DNA from 2 places in the Paenibacillus sp. FSL H7-0918 genome. Region 1 is predicted to be linked to the other one. Evidence: a T-box and tRNA genes for the amino acid it is inferred to sense, from the RefSeq annotation. Region 1 holds a T-box; the other holds one or more tRNA genes.
The links. A T-box is a leader RNA that pairs with one kind of tRNA and senses whether it is charged. The one in region 1 lies ahead of trpS (tryptophan--tRNA ligase), so its partner is inferred to be a tRNA-Trp.

Region 1 (3,388 bases):
AGTTTTTCTTTTAATCCAAGCCCGGCAAGTCATTTCCTGCATCGCTTCCAGCGCATCGTTTCGGTTCCGCAAGTAACTATAAGCAATACTGTACAATTGTTCTCTATGTACCAATATCGAATCGTAAAAATCCGTCTCGCTCCGAGTATCAAGAATCGTTACTTTTTTCATTTCTGCATTAGTCATCGTCATGTCCTTCCTTAGCCTCCTCTCTTCAACCTTTCATAGATTAAGACGGGGGAGGTATAGAAACGGTTTTTATTTCGTTTTGCTTTTTTTGCCCAAAGCTCTCTAAATTATAGCATTCTATAAAAATTGAACGAAAAATGTTATGATGAGTTAAATTGGACATAATTAATAGTACGCACTCAAAAGTGCCATAGGTGCTAAAAAGTACCCATACCTTGGAGGTTATCATGACAACAACATCTACAACAACTGTCAAGAAAAAATACAATATTTCTGTTGAAGCCACCCTAGAGGTCATCGGAGGGAAATGGAAATGCGTAATTCTATGTCATTTAACTCATGGCAAAAAACGCACCTCCGAGTTAAAACAGTTGATGCCCGGCATTACTCAAAAAATGTTAACCCAGCAGCTACGCGAGCTTGAGGCAGATGGAATCATCAACCGAATTGTTTATAATCAGGTTCCACCAAAAGTAGAATACGAGCTTAGTGAATATGGGGATAGTTTAAGCGATATTTTGACTGCATTATGTAATTGGGGAGAACAACATATCATTAAGCAATACGGTGATAAATACGCTGTTTTAGAGGATAACATCTTAAATAAATAAACCGCTATATCAAGGTAATGGTTGGAGATTTATGCTGCGAGAGTTGGACTTCAATTATACACCCACGAAAAAAGGACAGCTGAATCAGATCGATTCAACTGTCCAAAGCTTTGATTCACCCGTCCCTTAAATGGCGCACAGAGACATAACTTAAATTACGCCTTCTCCTCCTATAGCAGTTGCTGTGAATGATATGGGTCCAAATAGATTGATAGGCAAGTTGCTATCATTCTGAATTACCAATTCATAGTTGTGGACTCCAATATAAGCACCATCGACCCACTGAGCACTTAATTGAATATCAGTAATTGTAGTAAAACGATAAAAGGATCTATAAATATCGACTCCAGCTCGTCGGATGATAACAAGAAATTGGCTATTAGCAAGTGCAGTAAGACTAAAACTACCATTTAACTCGACTCTACTGGAGAAAGAAGCCGGATTAGCCGGACTAATATTTACTTGCGCTGTGGCTAGACCCGCTCCAGCTCCAGGAATCCCTGCAACCGTTATAGCAGTAGTAAACGGATCTAACGGGATTTTTGCCTGTGACCCATAACTTATTATTGTCGCCATTTATCATCACTCCATTTCAAGGTTATAGAGTAGTATATTGTGAATCCACAATGATAGATTGGACTTAATTCCTGATGATTATATACATTTAAGGTATACTTTGCTAGATCATATAAACCTAGATACCTCGTCAATCACCATACGATTTCTACTCATTGACAACACCCCTGTTCAGAATTACAATAATTCACATATCATGAACAACGATGACAAAGGGTAAGTAGACAGACGAACATGGTCTTCAGAGAGCCGGTGGTAGGTGCGAACCGGTGACCAGCGTATGCTCGAATGGCCTTTATAGTTGTTTTTCCGAACTATCTTAATGGATGCAGTAGGGAAAACCGGGGTTCCCGCCGTTATCAAGGGACCTGTATCGAGAATAAATTCAACCTCTCCGTACAGGTAAGAGAAGATCGAAAGCCAAGAATCGTAAGGTGACACGATCATTTAAGGTGGTACCACGACAACTTCGTCCTTATTGGATGAGGTTTTTTTGTCATTTAAAGGAGGTGATGGCCATGGATGATGGCTGGTGGTGGCGACTCGAGTGTAACCAAATGCTAAATAACAGGAGGAATTTATATGATGAACGAACGTGTCTTAACTGGAGATCGAGTGACTGGAAAGCTTCACCTTGGCCATTACGCCGGCAGCTTGCAGACCCGAGTAGCCCTTCAGGAGCAATATGAAACTTTTGTGTTTTTAGCGGATATTCAAGCCCTAACGACCCATTTTGATCGTCCACAGCTGCTGGGTCAACATCTGCATGAGATCACACTGGACTATTTATCTGCGGGTATAAATCCGGAGAAAACAACTATATTTATTCAATCGATGATCCCTGAAATCGCAGAGCTGACCCTCTTGTTCTCTATGTTTGTTACTGTGAATTCTTTACGGCATAATCCCACGATTAAAGCCGAATCGAAAAATTCGAGCTTAGATGAATTGTATTACGGTTTTCTTGGTTATCCAGTTAGTCAAACTGCTGACATAACATTTTGTAAAGCAACGATCATTCCTGTAGGGGAAGACCAACTCCCTCATCTGGAATTAACCCGCAAAATCGTCCGCAGATTCAACGAGATGTACAGCCCGATACTGGTGGAACCCAAAGCGCTGATCAGTGAGACGCCGAGGCTTGTGGGTACGGATGGCAACGCTAAAATGAGTAAAAGCCTTGGCAATGCCATCGAGCTGGACTCCACTAAGGAAGAGATTATCTTTAAGATACGAAAAGCCACAACCGATCCAGCGCGTGTGCATAAAAATGATCCTGGACATCCAGATATCTGTCCTATTTTTGCTTATCATGGTGCTTTTCGCTCAGCGGGGGTAACCGAAATTCGTGAAGGCTGTGAGCGGGGTACCATGGGTTGTTCTGCTTGCAAACAGTTGATTTCGACAGCTCTAGATCAGCTTATAGAACCGATGCGAGAGCGTCGTTCCTATTATGCTACTAAGCCCAAGCTTGTGCAGGAAATCTTAATCTCTGGAACACAGCATGCCCGCAGCATTGCTCAAGAAACAATGGCCGAAGTACGTGAGGCTATGAGTCTTAACTATTTTTCAATCTAAAAATGACCAATATAGGCACTCAAAAAAAGCCGGAATCTCATTGGAAGAGATCCGGCTTTTTTCTTCTCCTTACAACACCCAATTTCCCTTACGGAATACGGGTTCAATCGTGCCGTCCGCCAGCTCTCCGTCAATATCCAGCTCTGCTGAACCGATCATAAAATCGACATGAGTTAAGCTGACATTAGCTCCTCTAGCCACAAGCTCTTCGTTCGTAAGCTTTGTGCCGCCTTCAATATTTACAGGATAAGCACTTCCTAGCGCGAAATGGCAGGAGGCATTCTCATCAATCCCTGTATTGTAAAAAATACGGTTCAAGCGAGAGATTGGAGAATCATGCTGCACTAAGGCTACTTCTCCTAGATAAGATGCACCTTCATCCGTTGCCAGCAGTGAGGTTAAATGTTCGCGTCCGGATTCAGCTTCATAAGCTA
Region 2 (3,388 bases), on a different contig from region 1:
ATTACTCTATTCCACCCCTAATTTTAGTTGGTTAGTAATCCGCAGAATCCTATCTTCACCCATTGTATAATTCACGGTTCAAATGGAAATTCTCTTTTTTCCAAATAAAGTATCATTAAAAGTAATAAATTTAACGTTTAGGCTCAAAAATAGCAATAAAAATACCATTATTATTAATAATCCGCTTTATTTCCGAACGAGATGGCCAGTCAGGTTGCGAACTTTCGGATTTATTGATACGATCATAACAAATATTATTAAAAATAATTATATGATTTCGGTCATTGTTTTGTACGATTCGGCTAAAACATAAGTATTGGAGGATCATCATGGATCGTGTTCTATATATTGTAAGTGCCACACATGAGCTAAATACTTATATCCCTCCACACCAGCATGAATGCTACGAACTAGTCTATTATTTACAGGGGGTAGGGACAACCAATGTTGGCCCACGAAGTTACCATTTTCGCTCCTCTTCTTTCGCGCTTGTGCCACCCAATCATAAACATGACGAGCACCACCGTGAGGATGCAAATGTATTATTTGTAGGCTTCCACTCAGAACACCCTAATATGAGTAATCTGCTCGGCGTATATGAAGATGATAAAGATCAGACCGTTCTTCAAATCCTGCTGCGAATGAAAGCAGAGTTTACACGCAAGCAAGACGGATTCTCTGAGCTTCTAAACCTACAAATGAGCGAGATTACCGTCCATCTTATGAGGCTTCTTAGTGCCTCTGGATATCAATCCCCAACAGAAGATCGAGTACAATATGTCCTTAATTATATGAATGAGCATTATCGCCATAAATTGTCCGTCGAAACACTATCAGAAATGTCCGGATATAGTTACGATCGTTTTCGCCATCTATTTAAAGAACGTTTCGGGTCTTCACCCCTGCGGTATTTGCTGTTAAAACGCCTGGATTATGCAAAGTCTCTATTACGTCATACTCAGATGCAAATCTCTGAAGTATCTGCTGCTGCAGGTTTTGTGAACGATGCCCAATTCTGCAATATGTTCAAACGAGAAATAGGTCTTACCCCGCGAGCATTCCGCATTAATAATCAATCAGGTTAATCACTAATCAGATTAAAAAAAGCCGTTGAAATAGAGAAACTCTCTATTCAACGGCTTACTGCTGTAAACCCAAGGACATAAAGAAAAAAGGTTTGTAAGATTGCTTATAAAAGCATTCTTACAAACCTTTTTAAGATACCGGCGAGAGGACTCGAACCTCCACGGTTTCCCACTCGATTTTGAGTCGAGCGCGTCTGCCATTCCGCCACGCCGGCACATATGAACTAAATGGAGGCGCCACCCAGATTTGAACTGGGGATAAAGCTTTTGCAGAGCTTTGCCTTACCACTTGGCTATGGCGCCATGAAAACTTGGAGCGGACGACGGGAATCGAACCCGCGACCCTCGCCTTGGCAAGGCGATGCTCTACCGCTGAGCCACGTCCGCATAAAATGGCTGGGGATATAGGATTCGAACCTATGAGTGACGGAGTCAAAGTCCGTTGCCTTACCGCTTGGCTAATCCCCAATAACATTTTAAAGTAAAATGGGGCGACTGATGGGTCTCGAACCCACGAATGCCGGAACCACAATCCGGTGCGTTAACCCCTTCGCCACAGTCGCCATATTAAGTTGATATTGTTGCCATTATTCATTTTAAAGTAAATGGGGCGGCCGATGGGTCTCGAACCCACGAATGCCGGAACCACAATCCGGTGCGTTAACCCCTTCGCCACGGCCGCCATATTAAACTTTAGAAAGAACTTGGCAGGGGCAGCAGGAATTGAACCCACACCAACGGTTTTGGAGACCGTTGTTCTACCTTTAAACTATGCCCCTAAAAACTGGTGGAGGATGATGGATTCGAACCACCGAACACTCACGTGAGCAGATTTACAGTCTGATGCGTTTGGCCACTTCGCTAATCCTCCAAGGATGGTGCCGGCGAGAGGACTTGAACCCCCAACCTACTGATTACAAGTCAGTTGCTCTACCAATTGAGCTACACCGGCATGGCACTCATTCTTTTGTGATGATAAATGGTGGCTCGGGACGGAATCGAACCGCCGACACGAGGATTTTCAGTCCTCTGCTCTACCGACTGAGCTACCGAGCCATGATGAAAATGGCGGAACCGACGGGATTCGAACCCGCGATCTCCTGCGTGACAGGCAGGCATGTTAGGCCAACTACACCACGGTTCCAAAAGATATAATTGCTTAAGTTAATTGGTTGCGGGGGCAGGATTTGAACCTGCGGCCTTCGGGTTATGAGCCCGACGAGCTACCGGGCTGCTCCACCCCGCGTCAGTAAGAAAGTGTTATGGTGGAGGCTGAGGGGATCGAACCCCCGACCCTCTGCTTGTAAGGCAGATGCTCTCCCAGCTGAGCTAAGCCTCCATAAACAACAATTGTTATTGTACCAAAGTCCACTAGGATAAATCAAGTGAAAATTTGGTGACCCGTATGGGATTCGAACCCATGTTACCTCCGTGAAAGGGAGGTGTCTTAACCCCTTGACCAACGGGCCATACTAATTAAAAATTTGTGGCGGAGAGAGAGGGATTCGAACCCTCGAGACGCTTGTGGCGCCTACACGATTTCCAATCGTGCTCCTTCGGCCAAACTCGGACACCTCTCCATATGGCTCCCCGAACAGGACTCGAACCTGTGACAACTCGATTAACAGTCGAGTGCTCTACCAACTGAGCTATCAGGGAATATTCATACCAGGCTTGATGCCTGAAAACTGAATCCGAAACGAATCTGCATTCTAACTATAGGATAAGCCCTCGACCGATTAGTATTGGTCAGCTCCATGCATTACTGCACTTCCACCTCCAACCTATCTACCTCGTCGTCTTCAAGGGGTCTTACTAATTGGGAAATCTCATCTTGAGGGGGGCTTCACGCTTAGATGCTTTCAGCGCTTATCCCGTCCGTACGTAGCTACCCAGCCATGCTCCTGGCGGAACAACTGGTGCACCAGCGGTACGTCCATCCCGGTCCTCTCGTACTAAGGACAGCTCCTCTCAAATTTCCTGCGCCCACGACAGATAGGGACCGAACTGTCTCACGACGTTCTGAACCCAGCTCGCGTACCGCTTTAATGGGCGAACAGCCCAACCCTTGGGACCTACTTCAGCCCCAGGATGCGATGAGCCGACATCGAGGTGCCAAACCTCCCCGTCGATGTGGACTCTTGGGGGAGATAAGCCTGTTATCCCCAGGGTAGCTTTTATCCGTTGAGCGATGGCCCTTCCATGCGGTACCACCGGATCACTAAGTCCGACTTTCGTCCCTGCTCGACTTGTAGGTCTCGCAGTCAAGCTCCCTTATGCCTTTGCACTCTGCGAATGATTTC

Region 2: it encodes a tRNA-Trp, which carries the amino acid that the T-box ahead of trpS (tryptophan--tRNA ligase) is inferred to sense. The anticodon was not compared.

The regions. Positions count from the first base shown of each region.
Region 1 covers NZ_JBBOWJ010000003.1:937,202-940,589, forward strand. Annotated here, with positions in the region: gene MHI15_RS24120 (sigma-70 family RNA polymerase sigma factor) at 1-192, opposite strand, end outside; gene MHI15_RS24125 (winged helix-turn-helix transcriptional regulator) at 417-800, shown strand; gene MHI15_RS24130 (hypothetical protein) at 951-1,376, opposite strand; T-box leader at 1,574-1,856, shown strand; gene trpS (tryptophan--tRNA ligase) at 1,959-2,954, shown strand; gene MHI15_RS24140 (aminopeptidase) at 3,024-3,388, opposite strand, start outside.
Region 2 covers NZ_JBBOWJ010000001.1:2,191,129-2,194,516, forward strand. Annotated here, with positions in the region: gene MHI15_RS09810 (BMP family ABC transporter substrate-binding protein) at 1-2, opposite strand, end outside; gene MHI15_RS09815 (AraC family transcriptional regulator) at 330-1,085, shown strand; tRNA gene MHI15_RS09820 (tRNA-Leu) at 1,222-1,300, opposite strand; tRNA gene MHI15_RS09825 (tRNA-Cys) at 1,315-1,388, opposite strand; tRNA gene MHI15_RS09830 (tRNA-Gly) at 1,398-1,472, opposite strand; tRNA gene MHI15_RS09835 (tRNA-Gln) at 1,479-1,553, opposite strand; tRNA gene MHI15_RS09840 (tRNA-His) at 1,573-1,648, opposite strand; tRNA gene MHI15_RS09845 (tRNA-His) at 1,692-1,767, opposite strand; tRNA gene MHI15_RS09850 (tRNA-Trp) at 1,791-1,864, opposite strand; tRNA gene MHI15_RS09855 (tRNA-Tyr) at 1,871-1,956, opposite strand; tRNA gene MHI15_RS09860 (tRNA-Thr) at 1,962-2,037, opposite strand; tRNA gene MHI15_RS09865 (tRNA-Phe) at 2,066-2,141, opposite strand; tRNA gene MHI15_RS09870 (tRNA-Asp) at 2,152-2,229, opposite strand; tRNA gene MHI15_RS09875 (tRNA-Met) at 2,255-2,331, opposite strand; tRNA gene MHI15_RS09880 (tRNA-Val) at 2,349-2,424, opposite strand; tRNA gene MHI15_RS09885 (tRNA-Glu) at 2,480-2,554, opposite strand; tRNA gene MHI15_RS09890 (tRNA-Ser) at 2,573-2,665, opposite strand; tRNA gene MHI15_RS09895 (tRNA-Asn) at 2,669-2,744, opposite strand; rRNA gene MHI15_RS09900 (23S ribosomal RNA) at 2,805-3,388, opposite strand, start outside.